4 regions of the Bradyrhizobium sp. BRP56 genome follow, and region 3 is predicted to be linked to each of the others. Evidence: predicted binding sites of a transcription regulator. Region 3 holds the regulator's gene; each other region holds the start of a gene.
What was found. The regulator PhoB, encoded in region 3, activates phosphate uptake and scavenging genes when phosphate is short. The targets are predictions, from matches to a motif close to TGTCATNNANCTGTCAT.

Region 1 (3,517 bases), on a different contig from region 3:
GGCGGCGGAAGAATTCGGGGATGACGTCCTCGATCAGCGCGTTGTCGTCGTGCAGCTTCTTGAAGGCGACGAGCCCCGACACCAGTGTGCCGGCCTTGCTGGCCTCGACGCCGGGCGTCAGCAGGAAAAGCAGGGAGTTGAGGTCGTTCTTCTCGGCGACGATCTGGTTCTCGCGGAGATATTGCGCCACCACCGGCGCGGGGATGCCGTGATCGGCGTAGGCGCCGGTGGCGTGATCGAAGCCCGGCGTCAGCAATGTGAGCTTGTTCGGGTCGGTCATGGCGAAGCCCGCGGTCAGCTCGGGAAAGCCGTGCCAGGTCTCGCCGGGACTGAGCTGCCAGTAGGACGGATTGGTCGCGAGCTGATCGGTCGAGATCGTCTCCCAGGCGACATTGTGCACGCCGTTCTCGCGCGCGACGTCGGGGATCATGACGCGGTCCGGCACGAACGGCTCGAAGAACCAGCGCCGCTCGGGGCGCGTCTCCTTCTCCTCGAACTCGCGCTTCACGGCGCGGATCTTCTTGCGCAGCTCGATGCCGAGCCGGATCGTGTCGTCCCACAAGACTTCGCCGGAGCGGCCCTTCATCATCTGCGCGCCGACATCGAGCGAGGCGAAGATCGGATAGAACGGCGAGGTCGAGGCGTGCTGCATGAAGCTTTCGTTGAAGCGGCGGTGCTCGACCCGGCGCTTCTGGCCCTTGATGTGGCGGTCGCGGATGTGGATCTGCGAGGCCTGCGAGAAGCTCGCGAGCTGCTTGTGGGTCGATTGGGTCGCAATGATGCCGGGGGCCTCGGGGCCGAGATCGGACAGTCCCATGGCGAAGCGGCCGGCATAGATCGGGTGGAATTTCATGAAGCCGGCCCAGGCCTCGTCGAACAGGATGTAGTCGCAGAGATGGCCGATCCGCTTGAGGATCATCTCGGCCGAGTGGATGGTGCCGTCATAGGTGCACTGCTCGACCACGGCGACGCGGAACGGACGCTCCTTCTTCCAGGCGTTCTCGTCCTTGACCAGCGGGTGCTTGCGGACGTGGTCGCGCAGCGCGCCCTCGTCGAGCAGGTCCCAGCGCATCGGGCCGATCAGGCCCCAGGCGTTGCGCACCGTCGGCACGTAGACCGGGATGCCGCCGCCGATCAAAAGCGCGCCGTGATGCGCGGCCTTGTGGTTGTTGCGGTCGAACAGCACGAGGTCGCCGTCGGTGACCAGCGAGCCGAGCGCGACCTTGTTGGAGGTCGAGGTGCCGTTGAGCACGAAATAGGTCTTCTCGGCGCCGAAGATCCGCGCCGCCTCCTTCTGCGCCCGCAGCGCCGGTCCTTCGTGGGTGAGGAGGTCGCCGAGGTCGAGCACGGAATTGTCGAGGTCGTCGCGGAACACCGCTTCGCCGAGATGTTCGACGAACACCCGTCCGATTGGGCTGCGGCTGTAGAACACGCCGCCATTGTGGCCCGGGCAGGTCCAGAGCTGGTTGCCTTCCTCGGCATAGTCGACCAGCGCGCCGAAGAACGGCGTCTTCAAATTCTCGGCATATTGCTTCAGCCTGGAGATCAGGTTCTTGGCGATGAAGGGCGGGGTTTCCTCGGACAGGAACACGTAGCCGTCGATGAAATCGAGCACCTCGACCGGCAGGTCCTCGAACCGCTTGCGCCGGATCAGGAGGATGATCGGGAAGTCGAGGCCGCGCCGGCGCATCAGGTTGATCAGCGCCGCGGTCTTGCCCTCAAGGCCCTTCTTGCCCCAATCGACCACCATGCAGCCGATCGCGGCGTCGGTCTGCACCGCGATCTCGGCATCCTCCAGCTTGCGGGCACGGACCACCTCGAAGCCGGAGCGCTCGATCTCGGCGATGATCTGGTTGAAGCGGATGCCCTCGAGGTCGTCGGCCTCGAACACCGGCGCAGCGAACAGGAAGTTGAAGCGTTTGAAATAGCCCATGCGTGTCCCCGAACTGGTCCGGCGCTGACGTGTCGGCACAATTCATGACAGGGAGATGACAATGGGGTCGATGGAGGATCGAATACGTTGCTGGGACGCAATCCCTCACTGCACGGCGTCAGCCCGTGGATATTCGAGCTGCATGGCGACGAAGTCCGCCGTACCACGGCCATAGCGTGTCTCGATTCCGGCGAGCGCCCGGTCGAGTGCCTGCGCGGGCGGCGCGGTGCCGACCGCGGGCAGCAGACCATCCGCGGACCAGGCCGACGCCACGACCTGCGGATAGACGCGCAGGCCGTTGCGGGTCGTCACGACGTCGCCGGTCGCGGCGAAGGTCACGGCGTGCGAGCGGTAGGTGCGCGACCAGCTGTCGGCGACCAGCGCCAGCGAGACCTCGTCGACGCCGGGGGCAAGCGCGAGGCCGAGCTGTTCCCGGTTCCAGAACGCCAGCGTGTTCCGGATGGCGGTCAGCGCGAAGGGACGCGTGAACTTGAAGGCGTTGCTGTCATGTCGCGCGTCCCAGCCGGGCAGGCCGATCTCGCGCGCGACGGCCTCGGCCTTGTCGCGGCCGGCGATCGCCTCGATCAGGGTCAGCGACATCGGCATCGACGCCGAAATCCCGGTCGTCGTCGCGACGCCGCGGTCGACCACGATGCGGCGGTCGGCGACATATTGGATGGCGGGATGTTTGCTGCGCCAGTTCTTCAGGTAAAACCAGTGCGTGGTGGCGCGCCTGCCGTCGAGCAGGCCGGTCGAGGCGAGCACCTTGGCGCCGGCGCAGACGGCGACGATCACGGCGCCTTTCTCCGCCTGCTGCCGGATCCATTGCATGACCGCCGGATCGTCGTCGCGGCTCATCGCCGGCACGATGACGTAGTCGGCGCCGTCGCCATGTGCAGCATCGAATGCGGCGATGGTCGCATCAGGCTCGACCTTCAGCACCGGGAACAGCGCGACCGGACCGGGTCCCGTCGCCAGCGTGACGACATCGGCGACATCGGCGCGCTTGAGGATGCCGTAGGGCATCAGATAGTCGGTGGTCTCGGTCATGTCGTTGATGCCGAGCATCGCGATCAGCGGGCGCGCCCGCTTCGGCGGCTTCAGCGCCGCGAGCGTTGCATCCTGCTCGGCCTTGGCGATCGGCGGCGGAACCCGGAATGCCGATGCGGCGGGCAGGGTGAAGAGCCAGATGCCGCCGATGATTGGAACCAGCGCGGCAACGGCGATGCCGCTCCACGCGAGAAGCCGCCAGGTCATGATGATCGATCTCAAAATATCCGCGTGCGTCGCCCGGCACGCAAGCTACTCGCCGGTCACGTCGACCAAAACGGCGAAATTCCCGCAAAAACGGACACGCCAACAAAGCGGCTCACAGGCATAGCCCGGACGAGCGACAGCGACATCCGGGGCCGGTCCTTCCCCGCATGTCGCTCCGCTCATGCAGGCTACGCGACGCGCTCAGTAGACGAGGTTCGTGCCCGGCGGCTTTTCCAGTGCCGCCGCCAGCGTCCGATACTCCTCGCAGTCGGTGCCACAGATCTCGGCGATCCGCTGCAGATGATACTGCGCCTGGTCGCGGTTTCC
Region 2 (3,517 bases), on a different contig from region 3:
ACCGACGCGCTCGCGCAGCGGCACGTTGGGTGTCGCCGCCATGTCGTCATTGATGGTGCCGACCAGGCTGTTCGGATGGTTGTGATCGGCCACGACCAGGATCAGCGTGTCGTCGTTGCGCGCTTTCGCCCAGTCCTTTGCCAGCCGCACCGCATTGTCGAGCATGATGGTGTCGTAGACCGCGCGCTCCATGTCGAGCAGATGGGCGTATTTGTCGATCAGGCCGGACTCGACCATCAGGAAGAAACCGGCCTCGTGTTTCGACAGCACCGTGAGCGCGGCCTGAATCTGCTCGGTCAGGTCCGGCTGCTCGGGGAATTTCCTGACGCCGCCGCCCCTCAGGAACTTGCGGTCGAGCGCGCCGTCCATGTTGCCGGCGGCGAACAGGCCGAGCAGTTGGCGGGTGTCCGGCTTAGCTGCGAGCGTGGCGAGTTCGCCTGCGGTCGTCGCGACCGGATAGCCGGCGTCGCGGAAGCGCGCGAGATAATGGACATCGTCCTTGCGTTTCGATCCGGACGCGGATTGCGGCAGGAAGTTCGCGGACCCACCTCCCATCAGCACGTCGGGCTTCGCGTCGAAATATCGCGCGACGATCGCGTCATAGGCGGCGCGGCGGCGGGTATGCGCAACCATCGCCGCCGGCGTCGCATCCTCGACCTCGGTGTTGGTGACGATGCCGACAGCAAGGCCCGCCCGGCGCTTGGCGAGGCTCGCGATGGTCTCGACCCTGGGATCGTCGAGCGGATCTGGCGTGCGATCGGCGTAGACACCGAGCGCATTGACCGCGGCCTTGTGGCCGGTGGCGTAGGCACTCGCGGCATTCGCCGAGTCGGTGATGATCGAGTCCGAGCCTGCGGTCGCGACCAGCGCCATATGCGGCATGTCGTCGATCGCAAGCTTGCCGCGGCTCTTGCCCTCCGCGATTCCCTTGGAGAGGATTCGCGCGGCGACGCGGTGCGACGGCGACATCCCGTCGCCGATGAACAGGATCACGTTCCTGGCCTTGCGTGCCCCGGTGTCGTAGACGGTCCAGGTCACGGTCCGGCTCTGCGCGCCGTCACTGACTTCGACGGCGACCTGCCCGGGCTTGACGAGCGAGACATCGCGCAGCAACAGCGCCGACTGCTCCCGGCCGGCCTCGTGCGCGGTGAATGTGCCGCCCTGGCCGAACACCGCGGCATAGTCCGCGCCGTTCAGCGTGACCTTGAGCTTTGCTTGATCGACCACCCCCGGAAGCTCGACCTTGAAGTCGAATTTGGCGCCGACGAGGATATCGGCGCGATCGATCGGATAGATCGTCTGGGCGAACGCCTGCGCTGCCGACAACACCAGCGTGACGGCTATACCGGCAACTTGTTTGATCATGATCGATGCTCCGCTCTCGCGCATCATGCGCATCGGAGCGGAGGCTAGTTGCGGCGGATGACGGCGCAATGAGGCGCGCCGGGGCGTATTGCCGCAAGGCCGGCGTGATTTCAGCGCGCCATCTGCTGCGGATCGTAGAAGAAGCGCTCCTCGACCAGCTCCTCGCCGCGCCAGGTCTGCCAGGCGACCTCCTCCATGCTGCGGACCTTGCCGTCCTTGCCGGTGAATTCGAAGCGCCAGCAGATCGCCGAATGATCGCCGTCAAGCAGGAGCGGCCCGAGCCGCGTGGTCTTGACGCCGGCGACCGCGGCCAGCACCGCCGCCTCGCGCGCCGCCAGCGCCTCGCGGCCGACGCGCCACTCACCGTCATTCTCCTGGGTGCGGGCATCGACTGAATAGAAATTCCTGATCGCGCCGACATGGTCGTTGGACTCGACCGTGTCGGCGAAGGCTTGCAACGTCCTGAGCGAAGGCATGGGACATTCTCCATTTACCGACTTACGGTCGGTATTTATCGACTAGTAGTCGGTAAGTCAACTGGCGCCGCTACGGAACCTGGGCTAGAGATGCGCCATGGCAACCCAGGCCGAACGGCGCGAGAAAACCAGAGCCGCCATCGTCAAGGCGGCGCGGCGCATTTTTGGCGAGCGCGGCTTCGCCGCTGCGACGATGGACGACATCGCCGCCGGCGCGCGTGTCGCCAAGGGCGCGGTCTATCATCACTTCGCGACCAAGGAGGCGGTGTTCGAGGCGGTGTTCGAGCAGGTGTCGATCGACCTTGTTGCCGATCTCGACCGCATCTCGCGCGCCGAGAACGATCCGCTGGCGGCGATGGCGGCGGGCACGCAGGGCTATTTCGCGGCGTGCTCGAAAGGCCCGACCGGCCAGATCATCTTGCGCGACGGCCCCGCCGTGCTCGGCTGGGAACGCTGGCGCGAGATCGACGCCAAACATTTCGGCGGCAAGTTTCCGCGCGCGCTGGCCGCCGCGATGGACGCCGGCGTGATCGCCAGGCAGCCGATCGAACCGCTGGCGCGGCTGTTGCTCGGCGCGGTGACGGAAGCCGCGGTTGCGGTCTCCGCGGGGCCGGACATCGGCAAGACCGGCACCGATTACGCGCGGGCGTTCCGCTCGCTGCTCGATGCGCTCAGGGTGAAGTAGGCAGGCCTCTCTCCCCACGTCGTCCCGGCGAAGGCCGGGACCCATAACCACAGGGAGGAGTCGTGGAAGCGCGCTGGAGCACCAGTGTGCTTCATAACCATGGCCGGTGGTTATGGGTCCCGGGTCGCGCTTCGCTTGCCCGGGACGACAAGGCGAGAGGGTGCCGCCTCAGTCCTTGTCGTTCTCGAGCTGGAAGATCTGCGAGCCTTCGTCGCTCGAGATGAGGCCGGTCTTGTTGTACAGGCCGAGCTTGGCGCGGGTGTCAGCAATGTCGAGGTTGCGCATCGTCAGCTGGCCGATGCGGTCGGCCGGCGTGAAGGCGGCGTCCTCGACCTTCTCCATGCTGAGCCGCTCCGGCGCATAGGTGAGGTTCGGGCTCTCGGTGTTTGATATCGAGTAGTCGTTGCCGCGGCGCAGCTCGAGCGTCACCTCGCCGGTGACGGCGCGTGCCACCCAGCGCTGCGCGGTCTCGCGCAGCATCAAGGCCTGCGAATCGAACCAGCGGCCCTGATACAGCAAGCGGCCGAGCCGCATGCCGCTGATGCGGTACTGCTCGATCGTATCCTCATTGTGGATGCCGGTGACGAGACGCTCATAGGCGATGTGCAGCAGCGCCATGCCGGGCGCCTCGTAGATGCCGCGGCTCTTCGCCTCGATAATGCGGTTCTCGATCTGGTCGCTCATGCCGAGGCCGTGGCGGCCGCCGATCGCATTGGCCTCAAGGAATAGCGCGACCGGATTGGCAAACGTCTTGCCGTTCAGCGCGACCGGCTGGCCTTCCTCGAACCGCACCACGACTTTCTCGGCCTTAACGTCGCAATCGGCGCGCCAGAACGGCACGCCCATGATCGGGTTAACGATGGTGATGCCGCTCGCAAGGCTCTCGAGATCCTTGGCCTCATGCGTCGCGCCGAGCAGATTGCTGTCGGTCGAATAGGCCTTCTCGGCGCTCATCTTGTAGGCGAAGCCCTGCGCGGTCATGAACGCCGAC
Region 3 (3,517 bases):
CCGCGGACTCTTGCGCCAGAGTCACGCCATATTGTAGCGTTTGGCCTGTCGGGTACGACATCTCGTGCGGCGGTACTGGACCCTCTAAGTAGCCTTTGTGTCTCGCGTAAACGTTCGGGCGCAACACCGTGCCCGGCGAGGGCTAAGGGATTCTGGCCGCAGGGATATTTGTCCAGATTGGCTCGCAGCGCCGCTCCAATGATTGGCCGGCGCTACGCGAAGGGAAGAATGCGATGACTGTATTGACCTGGTCCGACGATCGCGTCGAGCAGCTGAAGAAACTCTGGGAGTCCGGCCTGTCGGCCAGCCAGATCGCGGCGGAACTTGGCAATGTGACGCGAAACGCCGTGATCGGCAAAGTGCATCGGCTCGGCCTCTCCGGCCGCGCCAAGGCACCCTCCACGGCCGCGCCGCGGCAGCGCAAGGCTCGCCCGGCCCAGCACATGATGCGGGTGGCGCGTCCGGTCTCGCGCGGCAACACCGCGCTGGCGCATGCCTTCGAGGTCGAGATGGAGCCCGATCCGATCTCCTACGACAATGTGGTGCCGATGAGCCAGCGGCTGTCGCTGCTCGAGCTCAACGAGGCCACCTGTCACTGGCCGGTCGGCGATCCCTCGAGCCCGGAATTCTTCTTCTGCGGCGGCAAGGCGCTCGCCGGCCTGCCCTATTGCGCGCATCACTCGCGCGTCGCCTACCAGCCCGCCGCCGATCGCCGCCGGCCGTCGGCGAAACCGCAGATCAAGTGAGCACTCGGGAAAACGACGGAAGACCTGAAAAACAAATCCCCGCGAAAGCGGGGATTTTTTTTGTGGCCTCCACCGTCATTGCGAGGAGCGTTAGCGACGAAGCAATCCATCGTTCCGCGTTTGCGGTGAAATGGATTGCTTCGCTACGCTCGCAATGACGATGCTGGATGGGCCGGGGCTAAGCCAACGCCCATTACGGCTGCGGCTCGGCCTTGGCAAAGCGGTCGTCGAGCGCGTAGCCGGCGCCGCGCACGGTGCGGATCGGATCCTGCTCGCGGCCCGGATTGAGCAGCTTGCGCAGGCGGCCGATATGCACGTCGACGGTGCGCTCATCGATGTAGATGTCGCGACCCCAGACGCTGTCGAGCAGTTGCTCGCGGCTGAACACGCGGCCGGGATGCTCGAGGAAGAATTCGAGCAGGCGATACTCGGTCGGCCCGAGATCGATCGGACGGCCCGAGCGCGCCACGCGGCGCTTCTCGCGGTCGAGCTCGATGTCGCCGTAGGTCAACACGGTCGCAAGCCGCTCCGGGCTGGCGCGGCGCAACAGGCCCTTCACCCGCGCCAGCAGCTCCGGCACCGAGAACGGCTTGACGATGTAATCGTCCGCGCCGGTGGCAAGCCCGCGCACGCGCTCGCTTTCCTCGCCGCGCGCGGTCAGCATAATGATCGGAAGCTGCTTGGTCTCGGGCCGCGCCCGCAGGCGGCGGCACAGTTCGATGCCGGACAGGCCCGGCAGCATCCAGTCCAGCACCACGAGGTCGGGAACGCGCTCCTTCAGCCTTGTATCCGCATCGTCGCCGCGCCCCACCGTCTCGACATCGTAGCCTTCCGCATCGAGATTGTAGCGCAACAGCGTCGTCAGCGCTTCCTCGTCTTCGACTACCAGAATGCGTGCGCTCATCGGTCTAAGTTCTTTCTCTGTGGTGATCCGTTGCCCAGACGCAAACCGAAACGCTTACTTCCTCAAGCATAGTCCCCGCGGAAGCGAGTTGTCGCGAGGACCATCCAGTTTCACTCTTGCCGGTTCCGCGCTTGCCGATCATGCCTCAGTTGCCCGGCACCGTGGTGGCAAAAGTGGTCATGTCGCCCTTCGGGCGCTTGTCGGTGATCTGCTGGCCCTCGATCATGTAGAACACGGTCTCGGCGATATTGGTGGCGTGATCGCCGATCCGCTCGATGTTCTTGGCGCAGAACATCAGATGGATGCAGAACGAGATGTTGCGCGGATCTTCCATCATGTAGGTGAGCAGTTCGCGGAACAGCGAGGTGCAGATCGCATCGACCTCCTCGTCGCCCTTCCAGACGTTCATCGCCGCCGGCAGGTCGTGCGCGGCGTAGGCGTCGAGCACCGACTTGACCTGCGACAGTACGAGGTCGGTCATGTGCTCGAGGCCGCGGATCAACTTCAGCGGCTGGAAATCGCTCTCCAGCGCCGCGACGCGCTTGCCCATGTTCTTGGCGAGGTCGCCGATCCGCTCGAGATCGGTGGCGACGCGCATCGCGCTGACGATCTCACGCAGGTCGATCGCCATCGGCTGGCGGCGCGCGATCGTCAGCACCGCGCGCTCTTCGATGTTGCGCTGCAGATTGTCGATCTCGATGTCGGCGGCGACCACGCGCTTGCCGAGCGCGACGTCGCGACGGATCAGCGCGTCGACCGACTCGGTAATCATTCGTTCGACCAGGCCGCCCATCTCGGCGACCAGGCGGGTCAACTCCTGCAGGTCGCTGTCGAATGCCTTGGCGGTATGTTCAGAAGCCATCGCTTGTCTCCCTCAACCATGATCCCGGGGATCATGGCTTCGTGTCCTGAATTTTAGCATGACCTGATCGGAAAACCGGTTTCCACTTTTCCGGATCATGCGCCGGTCAACCGAACCGGCCGGTGATGTAGTCCTGGGTGCGCCGATCGCTCGGTGAGGTAAAGATCTTGTTGGTGTCGTCGAACTCGATCAGCTCGCCGAGATACATGAAGGCGGTCTTGTCGGAGACGCGCGCCGCCTGCTGCATGTTGTGGGTGACGATCGCGATCGTGTAGTCCTCGGAGAGCTCCTGGATCAGTTCCTCGACCTTGGCGGTCGAGATCGGGTCGAGCGCCGAGCACGGCTCGTCGAACAGGATCACCTCGGGGCGCACCGCCACGGTGCGCGCGATGCACAGGCGCTGCTGCTGGCCGCCGGAGAGCGACAGGCCGGAGGCGTTCAGCTTGTCCTTGACCTCGTTCCACAGCGCGCCGCCGCGCAGCGCCTTCTCGACCCGGTCGTCCATCTCGGACTTCGAGATCTTCTCGTAGAGGCGGATGCCGAAGGCGATGTTCTCGTAGATCGTCATCGGGAACGGCGTCGGCTTCTGGAACACCATGCCGACCCGCGCGCGCAGCAAGTTGAGGTCGAGCTTGGGGTCGAGAATGTTGGTCTGGTCCAGCATCAGCTGGCCGACCGCGCGTTGGCCCGGATACAGGTCGTACATCCGGTTGAAGATGCGCAGCAGGGTCGACTTGCCGCAGCCGGACGGGCCGATGAACGCCGTGACGCGGTTGGTGCCGAGCGTCAGGTTGATGTTCTTCAGCGCGTGGTGCTCGCCGTAATAGAAGTTGAGATTGCGCACCGTGACTTTCGGCGGCGCTTCCGGCAGCGGAACCTGCGGAATGTGGCCTGCGGCAGTCGTGGAGACGGAAAGCTCGGTCATTTTGCGGCCCTTTCGGCACCAAGGATACGCGCGCCGATATTCAACGCGAGCACGGTGAATGTGATGAGCAGCGCACCGCT
Region 4 (3,517 bases), on a different contig from region 3:
CGTTCGCCGGCGTGCTCGCGATCATGGTGTCGGACTTCGGCGCGTTTGGAAAGCTGTTCTCGGAGGCGATCGAGGCCGCGGATCGCAAGCAGGTCGAGGGCATCCGCGCCTCCGGCGGCAACGCGCTGCACGAAATCCGCTTCGGCCTGCTGTCGCAGGTGCTGCCCGTGATCGCCGGGCAGGTGCTCTACTTCATCGAGTCGAACACCCGTTCGGCCACCATCATCGGCATCGTCGGCGCCGGCGGCATCGGCCTGCAGCTTGCAGAGCAGATCCGCGTGCTGGAGTGGCAGAAGGTGTCGTTCCTGATCCTGATGATCCTGATCGCGGTCGCCGCGATCGACTTCATCTCGAGCAAGCTGCGCTTTGCGATCATCGGGCAAAGGGCGGTGGTGTAGGACCCTACCTCGCCCCGCTCTTGCGGGGAGAGGTCGGAATTTTCGCGTAGCGCAAATTCCGGGTGAGGGGGACTCTCCGGGGACTCACGGCTTCCAGGATTCGCGGAGACAGCCCCTCACCCCAACCCTCTCCCCGCAAGAGCGGGGCGAGGGAGAAGAGTTCATCGTCAGCCGTTCTCGACCAGAAACTCCACGCGCTCGGCGGCGAAGCGCGAGCGCTTGGTCACCAGCGGCTGGTCCAGCATGTCGACGTCGGTGGCGTCGACCACCAGCACCGGCCGTCCCAGCGGCAGGTCGAGCCGCGCGGCGTCGGTCGCATCGACGATCGCCGCGGTGATCCGGGTCGAGGCGCGGTGGTAGTCCTTGACGCCGTAATGCCCGAGCAGCTTCGTCATCGAGCGGACGTTGGCGAACACGCTGCCGGCATCGGGAAACCGCTCGGCCGACAGCCAGGTGGTGGAAACGCAGATCGGCGTCCGGTCGGCGAGCCGCACTGCTTCGATCCGGATCAGCGGCGCACCGATCCTCAGGCCGAGCTCGCGCGCGATCTCGCGATTGGCGGTGTCGCTGCTCGCATCGATCAGCTGGCCGCGCGGCTCGTGACCGCCGGCGCCGACGATCTCGGAAAATCGCGTGCGTGAGCGCAAGGGATAGGCGAGGCGCTGGGCTTCGACATAGGTGCCGCTACCGCGTTCCGCGCGCACCAGGCCGCGCTCGGCCAATGCGGCGAGCGCCCGCCGCACGGTGTGCCGGTTGACCCGGTACGTCTCGGCGATCTCCATCTCGCCGGGCAGCTTTTCGCCGGCGGCGAAGCGGCCGTCAGCGATGCCGCGCTCGATGCCGTCGGCGACCTGCCGCCACAAGGCGACGCCGGAACTTTCCTGCATGCTCATGGCGCGGTGATACCAGAAATCTTTGGTTTGTCACGAAACAGTCATGGCGCTCCGCTATCAAGTTGTCTAGTATCATAGACAACTTGATGCAAGCAAGGTTGCCCAAAGGTTTGCCCATGAGTTCGACCGGACCAAACAGCAAACAGGCCCAGCGCAAGGCCGCGATGACGGTGCTGGCGCACGCCGCCGCTGCTGATATCGCCGGCAGGCTGGCGGCGATCGCGCTGCCCGCGCATGAGAACCTGCGTGAGCCGGAAAACGGCCTTGTGATGCTGCGCGGGCGGATCGGCGGCGACGGTGCGCCGTTCAATCTCGGCGAGGCGACGGTGTCGCGCGCGGCGGTGCGGCTTGCGACCGGCGAGGTCGGCTTCGGCTACACGCTCGGCCGCGACGCGCGGAAGGCGCAGATGATCGCACTGTGCGACGCCATGGTGCAGTCGGCGGAGCTGTCCGGGGAGGTGGAGGCCAAGGTGATCGCGCCGCTGCGCGTCGCCATGAACGCCGAACGCGGCCGCAAGGCGGCGGAAACCGCGGCGACGCGGGTCGATTTCTACACGATGGTGCGCGGTGAGGGATGATGCAATGACGACGATTGCCGAAATGCCCGCGGGCTTTGCCGACAAGGTGCTGTCGGCGCAGTCGACTTTCCGTTCCGTGATGGATGCGATGGCGCGCCCGGGCAGCGTGCAGCGCGTCGCCGCGAGCGTCGGAACACCGGCCGGCATGATGCGCGGCTCGGCCGCGATCGCGGCGACGCTGTTCGATCACGACACGCCGATCTGGCTTGACGCTGCGATGTCGGCGACGCCGGACGTCGCCCGCTGGCTGAAGTTTCACGCCAGCGCGCCGGTGGTGGCCGATTCCTCGATCGCGAGCTTCGCTTTGATCGGCGATGCCGCGAGCCTGCCGGCGCTCGATCGCTTCGCATTCGGCAGCAGCGAATATCCTGACCGGTCGACCACGCTGATCCTGCAGGTCGACAGCCTGACGCAGGGGCCGGCCTTCGAGCTGAAAGGGCCCGGCATCGACGGCAGCGCCGTGCTGCAGGCGATGCTCAAGCCGCGCGACCTGTTCCAGCGGCTTGCGATCAACGAAGCCCTGTTCCCGCGCGGCATCGATGTCGTGCTGGTCCATGACGATGCCATTGTGGCGATCCCGCGCACCACGCGGCTGATCGCAAGCGGAGTGTGAGCGATGTATGTAGCCGTCAAGGGAGGCGAGCGCGCCATCGAGAACGCCCATCGTCTGCTCGCGCATGAGCGGCGCGGCGACCGCGACGTGCCCGAGGTGACGCTGGCACAGATTTCCGAGCAACTCGCGCTCGGCGTCGATCGCGTCATGACCGAAGGTTCGCTCTACGATCGCGAGCTCGCGGCGCTCGCGATCAAGCAGGCGCGCGGCGACATGATCGAGGCGATCTTCCTGGTCCGCGCCTTCCGCGCCACGCTGCCGCGCTTCGGCGCCACCGAGCCGGTCAACACCGGCGAGATGCAGGTACGGCGGCGGATCTCCTCGACCTTCAAGGACGTTCCGGGCGGCCAGATCCTGGGGCCGACCTTCGATTACACCCATCGCCTGCTCGATCCGCAGCTTGCGGAAGGTTTTGTACCCGAGCAGCCGGAGACCGCGGAAGCCTCGCAGGCGGCGACGCCGCGGGTCACCGACATTCTCGGCCGTGACGGCCTGATCGAATCCTCGCCGCAGGCCGATAGCGACACGCCGGTCGGCGACCTCACGCGCGAGCCGCTGAGCTTTCCGGCCGACCGCGATCTGCGGCTGCAGAATCTGGCGCGAGGCGACGAGGGCTTCCTGCTCGCGCTCGGCTACTCGACGCAGCGCGGCTACGGCCGCAATCACCCGTTTGCCTGCGAGATCCGCTTCGGCGAGGTCGAGGTCGAGTTCTTCGCCGAGGACGCGGGCTTTGCCGTGCCGCTCGGCTCGATCGAATTGACCGAGTGCCAGATGGTCAACCAGTTCAAGGGCTCGACCACCGAGGCGCCGTGCTTTACCCGCGGCTATGGCCTCGCCTTCGGCCAGAGCGAACGCAAGACCATGTCGATGGCGCTGGTCGATCGCGCGCTGCGTGCGCGCGAGCTCGGCGAGGAGGCGGCGGCGCCGGCGCAGGACGAGGAGTTCGTGATGTCGCACTCCGACAATGTCCAGTCGACCGGCTTCGTCGAGCATCTCAAGCTGCCGCATTATGTCGACTTCCAGTCCGAGCTCGGC

Region 1: I6F38_RS10550 (Orn/Lys/Arg decarboxylase N-terminal domain-containing protein) is a predicted target of PhoB. The motif match lies at 1,978-1,994, and genes of this name have one in related genera.
Region 2: I6F38_RS31275 (alkaline phosphatase) is a predicted target of PhoB. The motif match lies at 1,423-1,439, and genes of this name have one in related genera.
Region 4: phnF (phosphonate metabolism transcriptional regulator PhnF) is a predicted target of PhoB. The motif match lies at 1,320-1,336, and genes of this name have one in related genera.

The regions. Positions count from the first base shown of each region.
Region 1 covers NZ_JADYVV010000011.1:84,092-87,608, reverse strand. The annotation lists gene I6F38_RS10550 (Orn/Lys/Arg decarboxylase N-terminal domain-containing protein) at 1-1,933, opposite strand, end outside; gene I6F38_RS10545 (DJ-1/PfpI family protein) at 2,039-3,190, opposite strand; gene I6F38_RS10540 (tetratricopeptide repeat protein) at 3,392-3,517, opposite strand, start outside.
Region 2 covers NZ_JADYVV010000056.1:4,187-7,703, forward strand. The annotation lists gene I6F38_RS31275 (alkaline phosphatase) at 1-1,365, opposite strand, end outside; gene I6F38_RS31280 (hypothetical protein) at 1,476-1,841, opposite strand; gene I6F38_RS31285 (TetR/AcrR family transcriptional regulator) at 1,939-2,526, shown strand; gene argG (argininosuccinate synthase) at 2,695-3,517, opposite strand, start outside.
Region 3 covers NZ_JADYVV010000064.1:48,057-51,573, reverse strand. The annotation lists gene I6F38_RS33595 (GcrA family cell cycle regulator) at 234-746, shown strand; gene phoB (phosphate regulon transcriptional regulator PhoB) at 940-1,650, opposite strand; gene phoU (phosphate signaling complex protein PhoU) at 1,796-2,512, opposite strand; gene pstB (phosphate ABC transporter ATP-binding protein PstB) at 2,619-3,437, opposite strand; gene pstA (phosphate ABC transporter permease PstA) at 3,434-3,517, opposite strand, start outside.
Region 4 covers NZ_JADYVV010000029.1:82,207-85,723, reverse strand. The annotation lists gene phnE (phosphonate ABC transporter, permease protein PhnE) at 1-398, shown strand, start outside; gene phnF (phosphonate metabolism transcriptional regulator PhnF) at 566-1,291, opposite strand; gene phnG (phosphonate C-P lyase system protein PhnG) at 1,408-1,869, shown strand; gene phnH (phosphonate C-P lyase system protein PhnH) at 1,874-2,482, shown strand; gene I6F38_RS21190 (carbon-phosphorus lyase complex subunit PhnI) at 2,486-3,517, shown strand, end outside.